Regions from separate parts of the Mesorhizobium sp. B2-4-2 genome, predicted to be linked through region 2. Evidence: predicted binding sites of a transcription regulator. Region 2 holds the regulator's gene; the other holds the start of a gene.

Region 1 (5,161 bases), on a different contig from region 2:
GCCGTCTCGCACGGCGAGCACATTGTTCTCATGGCCGCCATTGAACTGGGTCGAGGCGAAGAAGGTCTCGTTCGACGCGCCCGTGTCCTTCGGAATCTGCGTCAGCGGGATCAGGTAGCCGGAGGTCGAATCCGGATCGGCGTAACCGAGCTTCTTGCCCTTGGCCGACTTGATGTCGGTGATGCCGGAGGACTTCAGCGCCAGGCCGATCGAATAGTAGCCGGTCGCGCCGTCGGTCTGCTGGGTGGTGAGGATCGGGGTTACCGCCTTGGGATCCTTGAGGACGACGCTGGCATAGCCGGAAGCGCCGAGTTCGGCAAAGTCGAGCGTGCCGCCGAGCAGGCCCTGGATGACGCCGTCATAGTCGGCGGCCGGGAACAGCGAGACCTTCTCGAAGCCGAATTCAGCCTTCAGGTGATCGGCCAGGCACTGGTAGTTGCGCAGCCGGTCGGTTTCGTTCTCGCCGCCGAGGATGCCGACGCGGAATTCCTTCATATCGGCGGCATGCGCCGCGCCGGTGGCCATTGCAAGCACCGAAACGGCGCTGAAAACCATTTTCCTGAACATCTGATTTCTCTCCTGTAGGTTCCGGCCCCGCGCCGGCGGCGTTGGTGATTTTGACGGGTGCCCTGACGCGGGCTGGCGATCCAGGTCGCTCTCAGTAACCCGGGAATGCGGGTTCGAGCGGTCCGGCGGATGCGGCGATCTTTTGCTTGAAGGCAACGCTGGTCGAGGTGATGGCCTCGGATATCTCGCCGCCATTGCTGTCGGCGCCATAGACGAGACGGACGGCCTCGCGGTTAAGCTCCTCCGGCGGCCCGTCGAACACGACCTTGCCCGCGGCCATGCCGATGATGCGGTTGCAATAGGTGCGGGCGGTGTCCAGCGTGTGCAGGTTGGTGACCACGGTGATGCCCTCGCGCAAATTGATGTCCTGCAGCGAATCCATCACCACCTTGGCATTGAGCGGGTCGAGCGAAGCGATCGGTTCGTCGGCCAGGATCACCCGGGGCTGCTGCATCATGGCGCGGGCAATGGCGACACGCTGCTGCTGGCCGCCCGACAAGGTGCCGGCGGGCTGCAGCGCGGTACGGGCGATGTCGAGCCGCTCGAGGGCCGCGACCGCCTGCGCACATTCGGTTCGCGAGAACATGCCGAAAAGGTTCGACAGGGTCGGACGATGGTTCAGCCGGCCGAGCAGCACATTGGTCAGCACGTCGAGGCGCGGCACAAGGTTGAATTGCTGGAAGATCATGGCGCAGTCGCGCTGCCAGCGCCTGAGCGGCGAACCGCGCAATTGCGAGACCTCGGCTCCGTCGAAGAAAATCGATCCATGGCTGGGATCGATGAGGCGGTTGATCATACGCAGAAGGGTCGACTTGCCGGCGCCGGAACGGCCGATGACGCCGACCATCTGACCCTGCGGGATCGAGATGCTGACATCGTTAACGGCGGTGTTCTTGCCAAATCGTCGGGTGACGCCGCGGATTTCGAGCGTGGCTGACATGGTGCGTTCCCGTCCAGTCGCGGTTGAAGGTCCTGTTGACCCTCGCTAGCGCAGCGCCATGAACCTGCGGTGTCGGATTGATGTCAGTTTTGTTACCACCCACAGCCGTGTCGTGCGCGATCAGGCCAGGACCAATCAGTTCCTCGAAGTGCTTCCATGTCCCTGAAGCTGCGGAAGGCAGGCGGCTCGAGAAGACAGCCCCCTGCCCGAACTCTGTGTAAGGGATGCGAATAGTGAGCAGCCCTATTCCATTCACCACCGTCATCCACCGTATTTTTCCAGGAAAGCTTCGGCCTCGAGCTGACGGAAATCGTCGAGTGCGGCGCGCAGCCTCGCATGGTCCCAATCCCACCAGGCCAGCGCCTGGTAGCGCTCGGCGGTGCGGCGGTCGAAGCGCTCGCGGACCGGCTTTGCCGGCACGCCGGCGACGATGGTGTAGGGAGCGACATCCTTCGATACCACCGCTCCGGCGCCGACGGCGGCGCCATCGCCGACGGTGATGCCGGGCAGGACTGTCGAGCCATGGCCAAGCCATGTGTCGTGGCCGATTGTGACGCGCCTGGCGCGGCGCTCAGCGAAAAATTCGCTCTCGTGTTCGGCATCGTCCCAATAGTCCGATGCGCGGTAGGTGAAGTGGTGCAGCGTCGGTCGCCAGGTCGGGTGGTTGGTGGCGTTGATGCGCACGCTTGCCGCGATGTTGGAGAATTTGCCGATCGTCGCACACCAGACGGCGCAGTCCTGCATCATGTAGGAATAGTCGCCGAGTTCGCTTTCCGAAACCCGACAGCGGTCGGCGATTTCGGTCCACCGGCCAAGCGTCGAATTCTCCACATCCGCCGTCGGGTGGACCAGCGGCGTCTCCGACAATTTCCTGCTCATGCGGCGAGCTTTCCCGGGGCGAAGGCGGTGACGTCGATGATGCGGTCGGCCACCGCTTCGCGCACATCATGGTCGTGGAAGATGCCGAGCAGGGCGACGCCTGCCGCCTTCTTGGCGGCGATGAGTTCGATCACCACCTCGCGGTTCCTGGCATCGAGCGAAGCTGTCGGCTCGTCGAGCAGCAGGATCGGGTGCCCGGTGATGAAGCCGCGCGCGATGTTGACGCGCTGCTGCTCGCCGCCGGAGAAGGTCGCCGGCGGCAATGCCCAGAGTTTTTCCGGCAGATTAAGCTGCGCCAGCAGGGCGCGCGCCTTGCTTCTTGCTGCTTCGCGATCCTCGCCGCGCTCCACCAGCGGCTCAGCGACGACGTCGAGCGCCGATACGCGGGGCACGGTGCGCAGGAACTGGCTGACATAGCCGATGGTCTGGCGGCGCACGGCAAGCACGGTGCGCGGGCTGGCGCTGGCGAGATCGATGAGCCCGTCTTCGTGCGTGACGATGATCTGGCCTTCGTCGACGGCGTAATTGCCGTAGAGCATCTTCAGGATCGAGCTCTTGCCGGCCCCGGACGGGCCGCCGAGCACGGTGCATTCACCGGCGCGGATCGAGAAGGAGACACCGGCGACGACAGGCAGTTTGATGCCGTCGCGCAGATGCATGGTGAAGCTCTTGGCGAGATCGGAGACAACGAGAGGCGTCGGCATCAGAAGGTACTCCAATCGTTATTCGTTTGCGGGCAGGACAGAGGGGGGGTGACTTGGCGCCATCGTCAAACCTGCAGAATCGAGGAAACAAGCAATTGCGTGTACGGCGCGCGCGGGTCGTCGAGCACACGGTCGGTGAGGCCGCTTTCGACGACGCGGCCGTCTTTCATCACCATCATGCGCTGGGACAAAAGCCGCGCCACCGCGAGGTCGTGGGTGACGACGATGGCGGCGAGGCCGAGATCGGTGACGAGGCCGCGCAAGAGATCGAGCAGGCGCGCCTGCACCGAGACGTCGAGGCCGCCTGTCGGTTCATCCATGAACACCAGCCGCGGGCCGGTGACGAGGTTGCGGGCAATCTGCAGGCGCTGGCGCATGCCGCCGGAAAAGGCGCGGGGCTCGTCGTCGATGCGATCTTCCTCGATCTCGACGCGCGACAGCCAGTCGACGGCGGTGGCGCGGATCTTGCCGTAGTGGCGGTCGCCCACCGCCATCAAGCGTTCGCCGACATTGGCGCCGGCCGACACCGTCATGCGCAAGCCGTCGGCCGGATTCTGGTGGACAAAGCCCCAGTCGGTGCGCATCAGGAAGCGGCGCTCGGCCTCGCTCATGCGGTAGAGTTCGCGGAACTGGCCGTCGCGCATGCGGTAGCTGGCGGTGCCGGATGAGGGCAGCAGCCGCGTCGACAGGCAGTTGAGCAATGTCGTCTTGCCGGAGCCGGATTCGCCCACGACAGCCAGGACTTCGCCCGGCCACAGATCGAAGGTGACGTTGTCGCAGCCGACGCGCGAGCCGTAGAATTTCGAGAGCGCCGAAACGCGCAGCAAGGGTTCGTCGGTCATTGTATCTCCTTACCCTCCCCCTTGTGGGGAGGGTCGGCGCGCAGCGCCGGGGTGGGGGCTGCCGATGGGTCGCTACCCCCACCCGCGCCTTCGGCGCGACCTCCCCACAAGGGGGAGGTAGGGGTGCTGCGCCGCTTCTCGCAGTGGTCGGTGTCGGAGCAGACGAACATGTGGCCGCCGTGATCATCGAGGATGACCTCGTCGAGATAGACGTTCTCGGCTCCGCATAGCGCGCAGGGCTGGTCGAAGGTCTGCACCTCGAACGGATGATCCTCGAAGTCGAGGCTGACCACATCAGTGAAGGGCGGCAGCGCATAGATGCGCTTCTCGCGGCCGGCGCCGAACAGCTGCAAAGCCGGCGAGCGGTGCATCTTGGGATTGTCGAATTTCGGCGTCGGCGACGGGTCCATCACATAGCGGCCCTCAACCTTCACCGGATAGGCGTAGGTGGTGGCGATGCGGCCGTGCTTGGCGATGTCCTCGTAGAGCTTCACATGCATGAGGCCGTATTCCTCCAGCGCATGCATCTTGCGCGTTTCGGTCTCGCGCGGCTCGAGGAAGCGCAGGGGCTCGGGGATCGGCACCTGATAGACCAGCACCTGGCCCGCGGCGAGCGGATGTTCGGGAATGCGATGGCGGGTCTGGATGATGCTGGCGCTGGCCGTGTCGGTCGTCACCGCGACATTGGCGACCTTCTTGAAGAAGGCGCGGATCGAGACCGCATTGGTGGTGTCGTCGGCGCCCTGGTCGATGACCTTCAGCACATCGTCGGGGCCGATGATCGAAGCGGTAACCTGGACGCCGCCGGTGCCCCAGCCATAGGGCATCGGCATTTCGCGCGAGGCGAACGGCACCTGATAGCCGGGAATGGCGATGCCCTTGAGGATCGCGCGGCGGATCATCCGCTTGGTCTGTTCGTCGAGATAAGCGAAGTTATAGGCGGCGATGTCGGTCGGTTGCGCGCTCATTCCGCGGCCTCTTTCTTCTCTTCAATCTTGCTGGGATTTTCGCGAGCGTCGTACTCGGCGCGCATGCGGCGCACGAGGTCGAGTTCGGCCTGGAAGTCGACATAATGCGGCAGCTTCAGATGTTCGACGAAGCCGGTCGCCTGGACGTTGTCGGAGTGCGAGATGACGAATTCCTCGTCCTGGGCGGCGGCGACAATGTCCTCGCCGAGTTCGCTTGCACGAAGAGCGCGGTCGCAGAGTGCCATGGCCATCGCCTTGCGC
Region 2 (5,161 bases):
CTTGACGCCGGCGATATCGGTCATCTTCTTGCCGTCGGCCAGCTGCGAGGCGATCTCGGCGGCATTCTTGCCGAGTTCACGCGCGTCCTTCCACACCGACACGGTCTGCGTGCCGAGCGCGATGCGGTTCAGCGCCGCGTGGTCGCCGTCCTGGCCCGAGACCGGAACGGTACCGGCCAGGCCTTGAGCCGTCAGCGCCGCGACGACGCCGCCGGCAGTGCCGTCATTGGCCGCGACGACCGCGTCGACCTTATTGTCGTTGGCGGTCAGGAACTGCTCCATGTTCTTCTGCGCGTTGGCCGGCAGCCAGCCATCCGTATAGGCTTCGCCGACATTCTTGATCTTGCCGCTGTCGATGGCGTCCTTGAGCACTTCCATGGAGCCCGAGAACAGGAAATCGGCATTCGGATCGGCACCCGAGCCCTTGATGAAGACGTAGTTGCCTTCCGGCTTCACCTTGAACACTTCGCGGGCCTGCATGCGGCCGACTTCCTTGTTGTCGAAGGTCAGATAGAAGACGTCCTTGTTCTCGATCAGGCGGTCATAGCCGACGACCGGAATGCCTTCGTCGAGCGCCTTCTGCACCGCCGGGCCGATGGCGGAGGCGTCCTGCGCCAGGATGATCAGCGAATTGGCGCCCTGGGAGATCAGGCTCTCGACGTCGGTGAGCTGCTTGCCGGGATTGGACTGGGCGTCGGCGGAAATATACTTGTCGCCGGCGGCTTCGATCGCCTTCTTCATGGCGGCCTCGTCGGTCTTCCAGCGCTCTTCCTGGAAGTTCGACCAGGAAACGCCGATGACCTTGTCCTTCGCCTGCGCGACCGACGCGAGCGTCAGCGACATGGCGACACCCGCCAGGATGGCGGCTGTGAATCTCTTCATCTTAATCCTCCCTGCGCCGCGTATGGCGCGACCAAACAGGCCCGTAGGCCGGCACAAAGGCTCTATTTTTTCGAGCCTCGAAAAAACACTGGTCCATCGTCGGAACGCTGTCAACGTCGATTCTGATGTATTTTGATGTCCTCGTGAATTTTTTTCGAGCTCCGGAATAAATAATGACAGCCAAGGCCGGTTCTGCCAGTATTTGACGGTCGTCGGGATCCTGGGGAGAGAACGCGGCGACGGGGAGGATGCGAGAAACATGTCGGTCGGAATCCGCCACGACGATTTGCGCCGACGCAACCGGGCGATGGTGATCGCGGCCGTGCGCCGTGCCGGGCAGCCCTCGCGCACCGAGATTGCCGCGACCACCGGGCTCAGCCATTCCACCATATCGGCGATCTCCTCCGACCTGATTGGCGAAGGCATCCTGGCGCAGAGCAAGCCGAGCGAGGCCGGTGCGCTGAAACGCGGCCGGCCGCAGGTCGGCCTCAGCCTCAACCCTGAAGCCGCGGCGGTGATGACCGTGGTGCTGTCGCTGAATTTTCTCTCCGTTGCCGTCATCGACTATGCCGGCCAGGTGATATCTGAAGAGCAGCGCCGGCTGGACACGCTCACCCTGTCGCGCGAGGCGCTGATCGGCGAATGCGTGGCCATCGTCAGGCGGCGGTTCGAGGATCCCGACCTCGACGTCGGCAGCATCGCCCGTATCGCGCTGGCGATCCAGGGCATCACCGACACGGATGCGCGCACCATGCTGTGGTCGCCGATCACGCCGCAGACCGACATCGCCTTCGCCGACATACTGGAGGCCGAGTTCGGCATTCCCGCCACCATGGAGAACGATTGCAACATGATGGCGGTGGCGCTGCGCTGGCGCGATCCCCAGCGCTACCGCGACGACTTCATCGCCATCCTTTTGTCGCACGGCATCGGCATGGGCTTGGTGCTGAAGGGTGAACTGTTCACCGGCACCCATTCATCCGGAGGCGAGTTCGGCCACATGATCCATCGCCCCGGCGGGGCGCTCTGCCGCTGCGGGCGGCGCGGCTGCGTCGAGGCCTATGCCGGCAACTATGCCATCTGGCGCAACGCGAGGCAGCTTGGCGAGGACACCGAGCCCGTCGACGTCAGCGACGCCGACATGCGCACCCTGGCGGCCTCGGCGCGCGAAAAGGACGGGCCGGAGCGCGAAGCCTACCGCAAGGCCGGCGAGGCGCTGGGTTACGGCCTTGGCAGCCTGTTCGCGCTGATCGATCCGGCGCCGGTCGCCATGGTCGGCGTCAGCGCCGCCGCCTTCGACCTGATCGAGCCGGCTCTGCGCGAGGCCATTGCCCAGACCGCCGGCGGCCAGCACTCGAAATCGATTTCCTTCGACACCGAGCCGAACGAACTGCCACTGATCCGCGAGGGCTGCGCCATGCGCGCGCTGACCTTCGTCGACCAGGAGATTTTCGCGCCGGGGGCACAGGCGAAATCAGGCGTGGGCGAGAACGTTGCGTGACATATCCCTAGTCTTCGCGAATCGCATACCCCGCGCCCCGAATGGTGCGGATCACGTCAGGCATGCGGCCATTGTTGACCGCCTTGCGCAGCCGGCCGACATGCACGTCCACGGTGCGCTCGTCGATATAGATCGTTTCGCCCCAGACATTGTCGAGCAGTTGGCTGCGCGAGAACACGCGGCCGGGATGTCGCATCATGAATTCGAGCAGGCGGAACTCGGTCGGCCCGAGCCGGATCTCGCTTTTCTTGCGGTAGACCCGGTGCGATTCACGGTCGAGCACGATGTCGCCGACCTTGAGCACGCTGGACAGAACTTCGGGCTTGGCGCGGCGCAGCAGCGCCTTGACGCGTGCCATGAATTCCGGCGTTGAGAACGGCTTGACCAGATAGTCGTCGGCGCCGGTGGAGAGACCGCGCACCCGGTCGCTTTCCTCGCCGCGCGCCGTCAGCATGATGATCGGCAGCCGCTCGGTCTCGGGCCGCATGCGGAGACGGCGGCAGAGCTCGATGCCGGACACCGCCGGCACCATCCAGTCGAGCACAAGAAGGTCAGGGACATTCTCCTGCAAGCGGATCTCGGCTTCGTCGCCGCGCGTCACCACCTCTACCTGATAACCCTCCGATTCCAGATTGTAACGGAGCAGCACACCCAGCGGCTCCTCGTCCTCCACCACCATGATGCGTGGCGCGATCATCGACTGGTCACCCCTGCCGTCAAGCCGCTGGCGCCGACATCGCCGTCTCGTCCTGCTTCGGGCGATTGGCGGGCAATTGCGTGCCGGTCAGCACATAATAGGCATTTTCGGCAATGTTGGTCACGTGATCGCCGATGCGCTCGAGATTCTTGGCGCAGAACAAAAGATGCGTGCAGGCGGTGATGTTGCGCGGATCCTCCATCATGTAGGTCAGCAGCTCGCGGAAGACCGACGTGTATTTGACGTCGATGCGTTCATCGTCGGCGCGCAGCTTGGCAAGTGCCGCGGCATCGCGCGCCGCATACTCCTCGATCACGCCTTGGACCTGGATCAGCACAAGCTGCGCCATGGCGTCGATGGAGTGCGACAGGTCGCGCGGCGTGGCGGCAAGGCCGACGGTGCCGACGCGCTTGGCGATGTTCTTGGCGAGATCGCCGATGCGTTCGAGATCGCCCGCCATGCGGATCGAGCCGACGACATGGCGCAGATCGTCCGCCATGGGCTGCCGCTTGGCGATCAGGGTGATGGCGCGGTCGTCGAGTTCGCGCTGGCGCGCATCCATGATCGCGTCGTCGGAGACGACGCGCTGGGCGAGCGCGTTGTCGGAATTCAGGAGCGCCTTGGTCGCGCCGCCGACCATCGATGAGGCGAGATCGCCCATGTCGCGGATCAGCCTGCTGATCTGTCCGAGATCTTCGTCAAAGGCTGCGACTGTGTGTTCGGCCATGATCTTGGTCCTCGTATGCCTGGGATCAGCCGAAGCGGCCGGTGATATAGTCCTGCGTGCGCTTCTCGCGGGGCGACGTGAAGATCTTCTCGGTGCGGTCGAACTCGACCAGCTCGCCCAGATACATGAAGGCGGTCTGCTTCGACACGCGCGCCGCCTGCTGCATGTTGTGGGTGACGATGACGATCGTATAATCGGCCTGCAACTCGTCGATCAGCTCCTCGATCTTGGCGGTCGACAGCGGATCGAGCGCCGAGGCAGGCTCGTCGAGCAGGATGACCTCCGGCTTCACCGCCACCGTGCGGGCGATGCAGAGGCGCTGCTGCTGGCCGCCCGAAAGGCTGAGGCCGCTGGCGTTGAGCTTGTCCTTGACCTCGCTCCACAGTGCCGCGCGCTTCAGCGCCTGCTCGACACGGCCGTCCATCTCCGCCTTGCTGAGCTTCTCATAGAGCCTGACGCCGAAGGCGATGTTCTCGTAGATCGACATCGGGAACGGCGTCGGCTTCTGGAACACCATGCCGATCTTGGTCCTGAGCAGGTTGAGATCCTGCGAACGGTCGAGGATATTCTGGCCGTCGAGCAGCACCTGGCCCTCGGCGCTCTGCCTCGGGTAAAGCTCGTAGATGCGGTTGAAGACGCGCAGCAGCGTCGACTTCCCGCAGCCCGAAGGCCCGATGAAGGCGGTGACGCTGCGCTCGGGCAGCGACAGGCTGATATCCTTCAGCGCCTTCGACTGGCCATAGTAGAAATTGAGGCCCTTGACCTCGATCTTGGCTTTCTCGACCGCGACTTCGGGCGTATTCAACTCAGTGGACAACATCGGTTTCATCTGTCCTCTCTGCGTCCGGTAAGGCTGCGGGCGAAGATGCTCAGCCCGAGAACCGTAAGGGTGATTATGAGTGCGCCGGTCCACGCCAGCTGCTGCCATTCCTCGTAGGGGCTGAGAGCGAACTGGAAGATGGTGACGGGCAGGCTGGCCATCGGCGCATTGAGATTACTCGACCAGAACTGGTTGTTGAGCGCCGTGAAGAGCAGCGGCGCCGTCTCGCCGGAAATGCGGGCGATGGCCAGCAATATGCCTGTGACGATGCCCGACAGCGCCGCACGGTAGGCGACCGAGCGGATGACCACCCAGCGCGGCGCGCCGATCGCGGCGCCGGCCTCGCGCAAGGCGTTCGGCACCAGGTTGAGCATGTCCTCGGTGGTGCGAACGACGACCGGGATGACCAGGATGGCCAGTGCGACGGCACCGGCGATCGCCGAGAAATGTCCCATCGGCCGCACCAGCAGCTCGTAGACGAACAGGCCGACGATGATCGAGGGTGCCGACAGCAGGATGTCGTTGATGAAGCGC

What was found. Region 2 encodes PhoB, which activates phosphate uptake and scavenging genes when phosphate is short. Its sites were predicted from a motif close to TGTCATNNANCTGTCAT; they were not measured.
Region 1: the regulator PhoB is predicted to act here: its motif matches at 1,577-1,593, upstream of phnC (phosphonate ABC transporter ATP-binding protein).

What each region holds. Positions count from the first base shown of each region.
Region 1 covers NZ_VFVM01000002.1:3,145-8,305, forward strand. Annotated here, with positions in the region: gene phnD (phosphonate ABC transporter substrate-binding protein) at 1-567, opposite strand, end outside; gene phnC (phosphonate ABC transporter ATP-binding protein) at 659-1,507, opposite strand; gene FJ942_RS03670 (DapH/DapD/GlmU-related protein) at 1,769-2,386, opposite strand; gene phnL (phosphonate C-P lyase system protein PhnL) at 2,383-3,090, opposite strand; gene phnK (phosphonate C-P lyase system protein PhnK) at 3,156-3,932, opposite strand; partial or broken gene FJ942_RS03685 (alpha-D-ribose 1-methylphosphonate 5-phosphate C-P-lyase PhnJ) at 4,061-4,900, opposite strand; gene FJ942_RS03690 (carbon-phosphorus lyase complex subunit PhnI) at 4,897-5,161, opposite strand, start outside.
Region 2 covers NZ_VFVM01000015.1:93,851-99,011, reverse strand. Annotated here, with positions in the region: gene xylF (D-xylose ABC transporter substrate-binding protein) at 1-882, opposite strand, end outside; gene FJ942_RS25655 (ROK family protein) at 1,142-2,383, shown strand; gene phoB (phosphate regulon transcriptional regulator PhoB) at 2,391-3,080, opposite strand; gene phoU (phosphate signaling complex protein PhoU) at 3,100-3,807, opposite strand; gene pstB (phosphate ABC transporter ATP-binding protein PstB) at 3,833-4,636, opposite strand; gene pstA (phosphate ABC transporter permease PstA) at 4,633-5,161, opposite strand, start outside.